Linked DNA regions of Symmachiella dynata. The protein of the gene in region 2 binds, or shares a complex with, the protein of the main gene of each other region. Links are inferred from orthologs where the notes say so. Each region holds a gene or a part of one and is shown on either strand. Other genes may lie near its edges. The genes, in order: smc, Mal52_RS12710 and scpB.

What was found.
Region 1: the proteins of Mal52_RS12710 (region 2) and smc are in contact, whole or in part, in a crystal structure (PDB 3ZGX), measured with the Bacillus subtilis proteins. The link is inferred for Symmachiella dynata from one-to-one orthologs.
Region 3: Mal52_RS12710 (region 2) and scpB share a complex: the UniProt entries of both Bacillus subtilis proteins name them as parts of the cohesin-like complex. The link is inferred for Symmachiella dynata from one-to-one orthologs.

Annotation. Positions count from the first base shown.
Region 1 is NZ_CP036276.1:778,838-783,438, reverse strand. The notes cover bases 152-4,601. They hold smc (chromosome segregation protein SMC), read right to left. Parts: upstream 4,255-4,601; coding sequence 352-4,254; downstream 152-351. Other genes in these bases: Mal52_RS02915 (flagellar basal body P-ring protein FlgI), read right to left, coding at 4,479-4,601. UniProt on the Bacillus subtilis protein: Required for chromosome condensation and partitioning.
Region 2 is NZ_CP036276.1:3,292,099-3,295,008, forward strand. The notes cover bases 43-2,801. They hold Mal52_RS12710 (segregation and condensation protein A), read left to right. Parts: upstream 43-865; coding sequence 866-1,738; downstream 1,739-2,801. Other genes in these bases: Mal52_RS12705 (Ldh family oxidoreductase), read right to left, coding at 43-547; bfr (bacterioferritin), read left to right, coding at 1,956-2,438; Mal52_RS12720 ((2Fe-2S)-binding protein), read right to left, coding at 2,625-2,801. Also shown: more of Mal52_RS12705, read right to left, coding at 1-42; more of Mal52_RS12720, read right to left, coding at 2,802-2,897. UniProt on the Bacillus subtilis protein: Participates in chromosomal partition during cell division. May act via the formation of a condensin-like complex containing Smc and ScpB that pull DNA away from mid-cell into both cell halves.
Region 3 is NZ_CP036276.1:1,358,037-1,361,168, forward strand. What follows is about bases 118-3,098. They hold scpB (SMC-Scp complex subunit ScpB), read left to right. Parts: upstream 118-1,214; coding sequence 1,215-1,982; downstream 1,983-3,098. Other genes in these bases: Mal52_RS05145 (hypothetical protein), read left to right, coding at 206-1,228; Mal52_RS05155 (nucleoside/nucleotide kinase family protein), read right to left, coding at 2,012-2,683; mtaB (tRNA (N(6)-L-threonylcarbamoyladenosine(37)-C(2))-methylthiotransferase MtaB), read right to left, coding at 3,082-3,098. Also shown: more of mtaB, read right to left, coding at 3,099-3,132. UniProt on the Bacillus subtilis protein: Participates in chromosomal partition during cell division. May act via the formation of a condensin-like complex containing Smc and ScpA that pull DNA away from mid-cell into both cell halves.

The DNA.
Region 1 (4,601 bases), 2.5 Mb from region 2 along the record:
TCTGAGTACTACTTTCGATCCAAGAGGGGGTGCGACTTTAGGTTCTTTGAAGACCACACCGAAAGTACCAACGCTTTCCACTGGAACCATCGACGGGGACCTGTCGATTGACGCGGCTTGCCCGAATAACCGCAACGTGTTGTCGGCAACGAGGATAGCGGCGGTTTTCCGACTCGAAACAGGGGCGGTTTCCCCTACCAAATCGGATAACTCGCACAAAGGTAGAGAGGTCTGGGAATTTGTTCGGATTTTGAGGCGCGAATCAATTTCAACGGCCCTAACGGGGCCGAATAGTCGCGCACAACGTACCGATGCTCGTCAGACACCCCGACGACGACCAAGGTTCACACCTCAAGCGGCATCGCTGCTCGTTTCGGATTCGTCGATATCGCCATGCGGACGAATCTTGAAATGGCCATCGGGGCTGACATCGTCGAAACGAACCGACATCCGTTTGGAGACACCCGACTCTTCCATCGTCACCCCATACAACACATCCGCCCCGACCATGGTCCGTTTGGCGTGTGTGATCACAATGAACTGGGTTGTGTCTTGGAATTCCTCAATCACACCCACATAGCGTTCAATGTTCGCATCGTCCAAAGCCGCGTCGACTTCGTCCAAAATACAAAACGGGCTGGGACGACTTTGAAATAAGGCCATCAACATCGCGACAGCAGTGAGCGTTTTTTCTCCACCGCTCAACAACGAGATGCTCCGCAGCTCCTTACCCGGCGGTCGCGCAACCACATCGATGCCGCATTCTAGAATGTCCTCGGCATCCTCCAAGATGATGTCGCCATCGCCGCCGCCGAATAATTTGCGGAACAAGCCTTGGAAATGTCCGCGGATTTCTTCAAATGTCTCCTTAAACAACCGCCGGCTTTCGGAATTGATGCGACGGATGATCTCTTCCAACGAACTTTTGGCGTCTGTCAGGTCCTGAAGTTGTTCGCTGAGCTTACCGTAACGCGATTCTAAGTCTTCCAGTTCCTGCAGGCTGTCGACGCTGACATTGCCGATTGACTTGAGTTTGCGGCGCAACGTGGAGATTCGAGATTCAATCGCTTTGCGAATCTCGGCAATCACTTCCGGCGGCTGTGCTTCCCACGATTCGCTCGGTTCGCGGTTCGTGGTCTCCTCGGTTTGCTCCTGATCGGCATCAAGATGCTGCTGTGCTTGATCTGGATGCTGTTCCGGTTCATCCAGATGTTGTTCCGGTTCGTCGGCCGAATCTGTCTCCGGTACGGTTTCTTCTGAATCGACGTCGTGGCCGGCCTCTGCTTCGCTCGCTGCGGCGGTGTCGGGAGCTTGTTCGTGTCGGGCTTCGTCCACATACAGCTGAATCGCGGAGACGCCCTGTTCGGCGACTTCCGCGACACTGACGCCGAATTCTTCTTGGAGCCGCTCCTCGACATTTGAAATCTGGTGCCGTAAATCGCGGCGGTTCATTTCCTGTTCATGCGCGCGTTCTTCTAACTCGCGCAGCGCATGCCGATATTTCAGCTCCTCTGCTGAGAGCTGGCTGCGAATCGCGCGGACCTCTTCCCGCTCGCGTTCCCGTTGCGCGAGATCCACGGACAGGCTCTCTTGAATCAACGCATGCTCTGACAGAGCCGCGGTTGAATTGAGCAGTCCTAACGTTAGGTTGTCTCGTTTTTCACGAACAATTTGCAACCGCCGCACCGCTTCCTCACGATGCGCATCGCGCTGGAATTGCTCTTCGCCCAGGCGAGACCGCGCGGATTGCAGGTTTTCTAACCGTTCTTCCTGCTTGGCCATTTCCAGTTTTTCTGAACTGAGTTGCTCGCGGCGGGCGGTCAACTCCTGTTCCATTTGTTCGACCTTACGTTCGCCGTTCTGAATCAACTTTTGCTCGTCGGCCAGTTGCGACTCCACTTGCGCCAGCGCTTCGGCGGCCGCCACGCGTTCCGCGCGGCACGTTTCGAGTTCTTTGGTTTTCTCCACAACCGACTCACGGGCATCGGAGACGCTCCGCTCCAGACGCTCGCATTCCATCTGTTGGCTGAGCATGGCGGATTTGGTTTCCGCCAAGGTCTCGGCGTGCGTTTCCTGCTCCGCTTCGAGTGCTCGTAATTCCGCGGTACAAGCCTCCAGTTCGGCCTGCTTTTGTATGAATTCCTGCTCTGCTTCCTCAATCCGATTATCCAGACGTTGCAAATCGGTTTTTAGACGCCGCAATTCGCTGCGCCGCGAGACCACGGTCGTTTCTCCCTGAAACGTCCCGGCATAGACGCGTCCGTCGGCTTCCAGCAATTCGCCCTGCAGCGTGACGAACCGGCAACCGCGACCGTCGCTGGCCGCTAAATCCAATGCTTCTTTGAGCGAATTGACGATCCACGTATCTCGCAACAACGCCGCCGGCAAGGTGGGAACCGTTGCGGCCGATTTGACCAATTGGTCCGCACGTGCAATCACGCCGGGTCGGTCCGACAGATCGACCGTCGCTAAGGGACCGTTTTCGGCAGTTTGTCCAGTACCTTCAGTGACCGCTAAGAACCCGACGCGCCCGGAAATCTGGCAGGCTGTGCCTTGCAAATATTCCAACAACGGATCGGCATCTTCCAGCACGATCAATTGTGAGCGGCTTCCCAGGGCGACTTCGATCAAGGCCGCATGTTCCAAATCGACTTGCAACAGATCCGCCACGCTTCCGCGGATTTGATTCCACGGGGCGAGATGACTTTCCCGTGCACGGGTTAGAATCTCTCGGACACCGACCCCGATGCCTTCGTTGCGTGACTCCAAATCCTCCAGAACCTGTAGTCGTGCTTTCCAACCAGTCCGCTGTTCACGGTGCGTGTTGAATGCATGTTCGGCGTCCATGCGTGCTTGGGACAATTCTTCAAGCCGCGTCCGCTCTTCGGTCAGCCGGGTCCGCAATTCGGCTTGCCGGTTTTGCGATTTTTGCAATTCGCGGTGATGCACTTCGAGTTTTGAGTTGGCCGCTGTCAATTCCTGTTGGCGGGCGCTGATGCGTTTTTCGTCCTCGGCCAACGCAGCTTCAATGGTTTTGATCCGCGCATCGTTGGTGGCCATCCGGCCGCCCAGCACGGCGACACGTTGTTTTGCTTCTAATGTTTGTTCCCGAGCCGCTTCCAATTGCTGCAACCGTTCGGCCAAGGTTTGACCGAACTGTGACAACTCCTCCTCGCGGGCGATCAAAGCGGCATTGCGGGCTTCGTAGTTTTGCTCGTAGTCCTCCAAACTGGCGAGCGTCTGCTGCAATTCTCCGGCGATATCGCGAGCGCGAAGCGTGAGATTGGATTGTTGCGACATCAACCGCTCAAGTTCAGCTGAGAGTTCGTCGCGACGGCCGCTTTGATGTCGAGAGGTCGCCTGAAAACCGGCGATGGCTTCTCGATTGGCGGCGGTCCGTTGTTGTGACTCCTGCAGCGCATCTTCAACCGTGGTCAGTCGGATGTCGAGCGCGGCTTGTTGTTTTTCAATTTCAGCCGATTTGGCTTTCAGCTCGTCGATTTCAGATTGCCAACCGTCATGGCTTTGCGAAATCGCGCCCAGCCGCGCCGTCAAGTCACGATACTCGTCGGCGGCAAAACCGACACGCAACTCACGCAATTCCGAGGAGTACTTGCGATACCGCGAAGCTTTTTTCGCCTGTTGCCGCATCGTATTGAGACGTCCGCCCAACTCCTGCACGATGTCTTTTAACCGCAACAGGTTTTGATCGACCCGTTCCAATTTGCGTTGCGCATCGACTTTGCGGGCCTTGAAACGGCTGATTCCAGCGGCTTCTTCGAAGACCGCGCGGCGGTTGACGTTACTGGCTTGCAGCAACTGGTCGACGCGGCCTTGTTCGATGATGCTATAAGCGCCGGTGCCGGTGCCCATCAACAAGTCACGGACATCTTTCAGGCGCGAGGGCGCCTTGTTGATCAGATATTCCGATTCGCCGCTGCGATACAACCGGCGGCCGACTTGGACTTCATCCGCCTCGATCCCCAGGAACCGCGTGGAGTTATCGAAGCTGAGTGTCGCTTCGGCGAATCCTGAGGGTTTACGGCCGGCGGCTCCGTTGAAGATGACGTCTGTCATCTCCTTGCCGCGCAGACTTTTGGCGCTTTGGTCGCCGAGAATCCACTTAATCGAGTCGACGACGTTGCTCTTGCCGCTCCCGTTGGGACCGACAACGCACGTAACACCAGGTGCGAAATCGAATCGGGTCCGGTCGGCAAAACTTTTGAAGCCGAACATCTCGAGCGACTTCAACATCTGCAGCCCTTAACACTTGGAAACATGATTGAGAACGTCTGCATCAGAGATGCAACGTGACTTGGTCGAGGATTGGTCGCGCGTTGATCTATTGTTTTCCGCACAAAAACGGGGATGGGCGAAGTTCTCGATCTGCTGTTTCTGCATCAGTCTGGTGCATCCACAGTTTCGCGAAAGCCTCGCCACTCCCGTTGACCAAGAGGCTTGTCCGATGATGACGGCGATCACTCGTCGTCTAAATTCAAAATTCCACTAAAGAATCCCGGCTTTTTGAGAACTTCCGGTTCTTTGTCCTCGTCGGGACGTACATCCGTCACCGAGGCCTCGCCGGCTTCGTCCGATTCCTC
Region 2 (2,910 bases):
CTGTAGCGGAGGTGGTCATGTCCAGCACGATCGCTTCATCGTTCCAGGGAGCTGCCATCGAGATGGGATTGGTGCCCAATTTGCGATCCAGCCCGCCCCAGGGAACGACTCCACCCGGTCCGGGGGCATTGACGGCCATCACGGTGAAGAAACCTTGGAGCGCCGCTTGATAAGTGTAGGAGCCGAGCCGGCCGATGTGATTGCATTCGCGGCACAGGACGGTGCAGGAACCTGCCTCGCGAGCACGCGTTGTGGCGATTTGCAGCGCTTTGGTGGCGACCACCTGCCCAAAATTTCCACCGCCATCGAGTACGGCGAGCGTCGGCGTATCGACATCGAGTTTGACCGGTGCGCCGGGGCGAATATGCTTCTGCTCGATGTAGTCGACATATTGTTTGAGCCGCATGATGCCGTGGCTGTCGTGGCCGACGAGGTTGGCCCCCGCCAATTCCACGGCGACGGTTTGAGCCTCTTCGGCCGAAGCCCCGGCGCCTTCTAAGATACGCCGCGTGATTTCTTCCAACTGCTGAGTATTGAATGTGGGCATAATTGATTTTTGAGATGCGTTTTGTGTCGGGAAAAATTGTTTGTTTCGAGGATAGCAATCGCCATCGACAATCACCAGCGCGGCGGCGGATTTCCGCGGTTTGAGGCTTGTTAGAGCAACGGGATCAATCGAGACAAGGGGGGATGCAATCAGGGAAATCACTCCGTTCCTCAGGCCTGTCCCCTCATGCCTCAAGCCGACTTTCGCATTTTCACGACCCGATTCAACCTGTGCGGGTTATAACGACGATACTCGTTATGAGACTGGTGCGCGCATGATGCGCAACGGCGTTGACTGCTGGCGGATCTCAAAACTGTTATGGATTACCGCGTCGAACTTACAACCTATACCGGCCCCATTGACTTGTTGCTGTACCTGGTACGGCGTCATGAGGTGGACGTTACGGATTTGCCGATCGCGAAAATCACGGCGCAGTTTGGTGAGTTTCTTGAGGTGCTGGAGCTGATCGATTTTGACTTGGTCGGTGAATTTGTAGTGCTGGCCAGTACCCTGGTCGAAATCAAAAGTCGCATGGTGCTGCCGCGACCTGAGGAAGAAGAGGCTCCCGAGGTTGATGTCACCGAAGACCCCCGCAGCGAATTGGTGCGGCAACTGCTGGAGTACAAGAAATTCAAGGATGCGGCTAAGCTTCTCGAAGACCAAGCGGCGCTGTGGCAGCAACGTTATCCACGGCTCAGCGATGAGCGGCCCGCAGGCGGAAAAGAGGCGCGGCAGGATCATATCAAGGATGTGGAGCTGTGGGACTTGGTGAGCGCGTTCTCGCGAATCGTGCGTCAGATCGATCCGGAAGAACAGAAAAGTATCGTCTACGACGACACACCGATTTCAGTTTATATTGATCGTGTGGGCAAACGGGTCAAGCAGGACCAGCGTGTTGCCTTCAGCGCATTTTTTGAGGGGAGCAATTCTAAGAGTAAGATCGTCGGAATCTTCTTGGCCATATTAGAATTGCTGCGCAACTATTATTTCCGTGCAGTGCAAGAAGAGAGCGGCGAAATCTGGGTCATGCCTCCCGACCCCAATCGCCCGCCGCCGGCTGAATCCGAAACAGAGACCGCTACGGATGCCACCGTGGATGCTACCACGGATGCCGAAGTTGCTGAGGCAGCGCCTGCTGATCTTCCGACCGCGGCTGAGTCCGGCGAATCGCCACCTCCCGCAGCTGAGTGAGAACGGTTTTCAATCACAGTCCGCAGAGGGTTGTGAGTTGTCGAGAAATCGTGTCAATCCTTGGATTCCCCGCGGAATTCGGCCTTGTTTCACTTGTATGTCCACGACTCGCGATTAGCATTTGTGCAAGCAATATAGAAACCGGTCGAATGGCGCTGCCTTCGACAGAATTCACCGCACAAACTTTGAAATCAAACGCGAGAACGGGAACCGAGCGATGCAAGGCAATCAAAAAATCATCGATGCACTCAATGCCGGATTGACGATCGAGCTGACGGCGATTAACCAGTACTTCATTCAAGCCAAGATGTGCACAAATTGGGGCTTCAATAAATTGGGCGCCAAGCACTACGAAGAGTCGATGGGCGAAATGAAGCACGCGGAGCTGTTGATCGACCGGATTCTTTTCCTGGAAGGCGTTCCCGAGATCGCACGTTATGATGTGATTCGCGTGGGCGAGAACGTCAAAGAGCAGTTTGAGTATGATCTCAAATTGGAAACCAGTGGCGTGAATGCCTACAACGATGCGGTGGACTTGTGCATTCAACTCAAAGATGGCGGCTCGCGGGATTTGGTTGAGAAAATCTTGGTTGAGTCCGAAGAGCACGTTGATTGGCTGGAAACTCAACTTGAGATCATCGGCACCATCGGCATCGAGAATTACCTGCAATCGCAATTGGGCGAAAGCGAAGAAGGGTAATCACGGCAATTGGAGCTTCGCCGCGCATTATGCAGACGACCGGGCGCTGGGGGTCGGACGAAGTCCGTCCCTGGTGCGTTGGGGCTGGCAATTGGCCCGGGGGGGACGCGCTAATGCTCGTTCACAACCACCCTCATCTTGCGATATCGTAAGCCGACCACAGGATGGGTTGTGGCTACGCGGGCTTTAGAGGCTGTTTTCGAATTGCTCGCGGCGGGCGGCGAGGATTTGCTTGAGCACGCGGTGGCAGGCGGTGCAGCCGCTGCCGGCTCCGGTTTGTTGCTTCAAATCCTGGACCGATTCGGCGTTGAACACGCTGACCGCAGAATCGATTTCCTCAGACGTGACGCCCAGGCAACGGCAGATCACATCGTTACTACAGCCGCTCGCAGTGGACTTTTCCACGACGGTAGAGGTTTTCACTGCGAAGAGAGTCGCTTTAGCTGCCCAATTAGTCATATCGGTCGTTCCG
Region 3 (3,132 bases), 1.9 Mb from region 2 along the record:
GTCGCGGATGGGCGATTCGGTTAAGATCCGCCGCCCGTGGCAAGGCGGCTGAGAGATGCGTCCGGCCAGCTTGTCTCACTCGCGGGATTTTCCGCATCGAAATTGAGATGAAATGGAGATTCCCGTGTCCCCCAGGGCAACCGTTTAGGCCCAGGATGGCAGCCTCGACCCCAAGGCCGCCGCACGAAACATGGAGGTTTCACCGATGCGCGCATCGTCTCACGGTCCGTTTCGGACATTGATGATGATCTTCCCCATGCTAGCCGTCGCAGGTTTAGCGTACTTGGGAGGATATCATTACCATACACTCGCAGCTTCACAGACGGCGCCCTCTTCAGAAGAAGAAGATATTAGCGGCGAGATTGTCAATCTCGGCGACGATACCAACGCTGCTCCCCAAGTGGGCGTCAACGAATTGTTTCCCAGCGGTCCGGTAACCACGGATGCCCCGCAAGCGGATGAGGCCGAGTACGGCCGGAATCCCAATATTACGGTCATCGAAGAAGCGCCGGCTGTAGAAACCGAGCGTCAACGTCGGCCAAGCCCTGCCCAAAATCGTCGCCCCCGGTCTTATCCCTCCGCCGCCATGAAAGGTTGGCAGGTTGCCGAAGATCCGGATTCGGCAGGCGGCGACGAGGAGCCGATCTTTGCGGAAACCACTGCGACACAAGCCAATGACCTCGACGCCCAGTGGGACGAAGCTTTCGATGAGCGTCCCCCGGCGAACTCCCGCGAAAGCCGCCTGCAAGCTGCCATTGATGCGCGGCGAAACGAATTCGCCCAGCGCAGTCGGCAGCGCAATCCGGCTGGTCGATTGACCTCAGCTTCTAGGACTGACGATCTACTGGACGGACCCGAGTCGACGTCTCGCACATCACCGCAACGCGACGTGCAACTCGCCTCGGCAACCGAGCCGGCTAATTTCGAAGAGGATTTTGCTCAGTTTGATGCCCCCTCCGAAAGCTCACAGGAACCGCCTGCCGCTAGTCCGCCGGTCTATCGCGATCCCCGCAACTTGAAGGAAGCCACCAAAATTCTTCGCACGTGGGGCATTCGAAAATTCAAACTCGAAGCGACTGCGGATGGTGCCGAGTTTCGGTTTTTGTGCGGCGTAACCGACATCCATAATCCCAGTATTCGCAGATTGTTTGTCGCTGAAGGGGACGAGCCATTAGTGGCGGTGCGCAAGGTGTTGCGACAAATCGAGGACTGGCGTGCGCAACAGTAATCCTACATTCCAAAAGCCGGTACGATTGCAGTCGACTGCTGCCGGGGGCTTTGGTTGGAATTTTCGTATCCGCCGAGAAGCGGAATCGCTTGAGCCACTCGCCACGCTCGTGCCGGGACATTTTCTGCGTGACGATAAAATGGCGCGGTTGGAAGCGGCCTTGTTCGTCTCGCAAGATGCATTGCCCGCCCGACGGTTGGCACATGTCGCCACGTTGGCCGATGCGACCGAAGTTCGAACGTTGATCAAACGCCTCAACGAATTCTACGACGCGTCACAGACCGCCTTTCGCATCGAACGGGTCGCCGCCGGGTACCAATTGCTGACCCGGCCGGAATTCGCTTTGTGGCTGGGGAAATTGCATCATCGTCAGGCGGAGTTGAAACTCTCGCCCTCAGCTATGGAAACGTTGGCCATCGTGGCCTATCGCCAACCGGTCACGCGGGCCAACATCGAAGCGGTCCGCGGCGTCCAGAGCACTGAGATGCTCAAGCAATTGATGGAGCGCAATCTCGTCCGTATCGCCGGCAACGAAGAGACGCTCGGCCGGCCATTTCTCTACGGCACCACGCGACTGTTTCTGGAACTCTTTGGACTGCAAAGTCTAGAGAGCCTGCCGATGGCTGATCGCCTGCGAGTCACAAAACCGGCTGCCGCCGATGTGAGCGAAGAACCAGAAGCGGAACCCGAAATCGCCGGCAGTATTGGGACCGACGCGAGCGAAGCGGACGATGAACTGAAACAGAGCGCCTAGTGCGGCGGCGGCTTTGCGTCGACGCGCATTCACTTGGCGATCGCCTGCACGATTTGCCAAACCTCATCCGCAATCGCATCAACAGGGCGAATCTCGCCTTCGGCGATCCCGTCGATGACCTGCCACCGATCATCGCCTTGGGCGACGTCGAGATAGACCTCGTGCACTTTGGCCAGATAACCCGCATCGGCTTCTTGAATGTCGGCGGCATCATCGGTGTAGTTGCGGGGGGCTTTGCGGGCGATCAATTCCTGCGCGCGGGCGGGCGGCAGGTTTAAGAGAATCGTCACATCGGGCCGCGGCAGCGCGTAAATCTCATATTCGATCTTGTTGATCCAGGCGATGATTTCTTGCCGCTCTTCACCAGTGACTTTCGACGCCTGATGACCGATGTTCGAGGCCACGTAACGGTCCAGCACGACGTAATCATTGTCGCGCTGCGCCGCCAGCAGCAGTTCGCGCGATTCAAAACGGTCACCGGCGTACAGCAGCGCCGCCAGGAACGGGCTGACTTGATCGAGCGCGCCGAATCGTCCGTTGAGAAAATCGCCAATCGATTTGCCAAACAGCGTGTCGTCGTAACGGGGAAAGCTAAACAGTTGGGCCGTCGCTCCCGTAGCACACAGACGTTCGCACAACAGTTGCGCCTGTGTCCCTTTACCCGATCCGTCGATTCCCTCAATGTTCACCAGCAGCGCCAAAATTAATCACTCCCCATCCGCACCACGCATGTCGCCGTAGGGTGCGTCATGACGCACCTGTCTACATTCCCAATCACGCGTTGCCTTATTGTTAATATTGTTTGATTGACGTGTTTGTTTGCTTTGTTGAATTGGATTGGGCGCGTTTTTCGTACTGCATAGAAAGGTGCGTCGCGACGCACCCTACGAAAAGGCCGCGTGCAGAGACGCCAGGACGCAGAGAGTTGCGTAACCTTGATGGGTATCGCGCGGCATGGTTGGAAACCGGGACTTCTGATTTATCGACTCGGGTTTTCAACAGTTTCCTCTTTTTCTTCGCGTCTCTGCGTCTTTGCGCGAGTCTTTTTATTTAGAGGCTCATCTCTCGTACTACATAGGAATGTGCGTCGCGACGCACCCTACAGAACCTCGGCGATGACTCCGTGATCCGCGGCGGAGGTTGCCTGCAC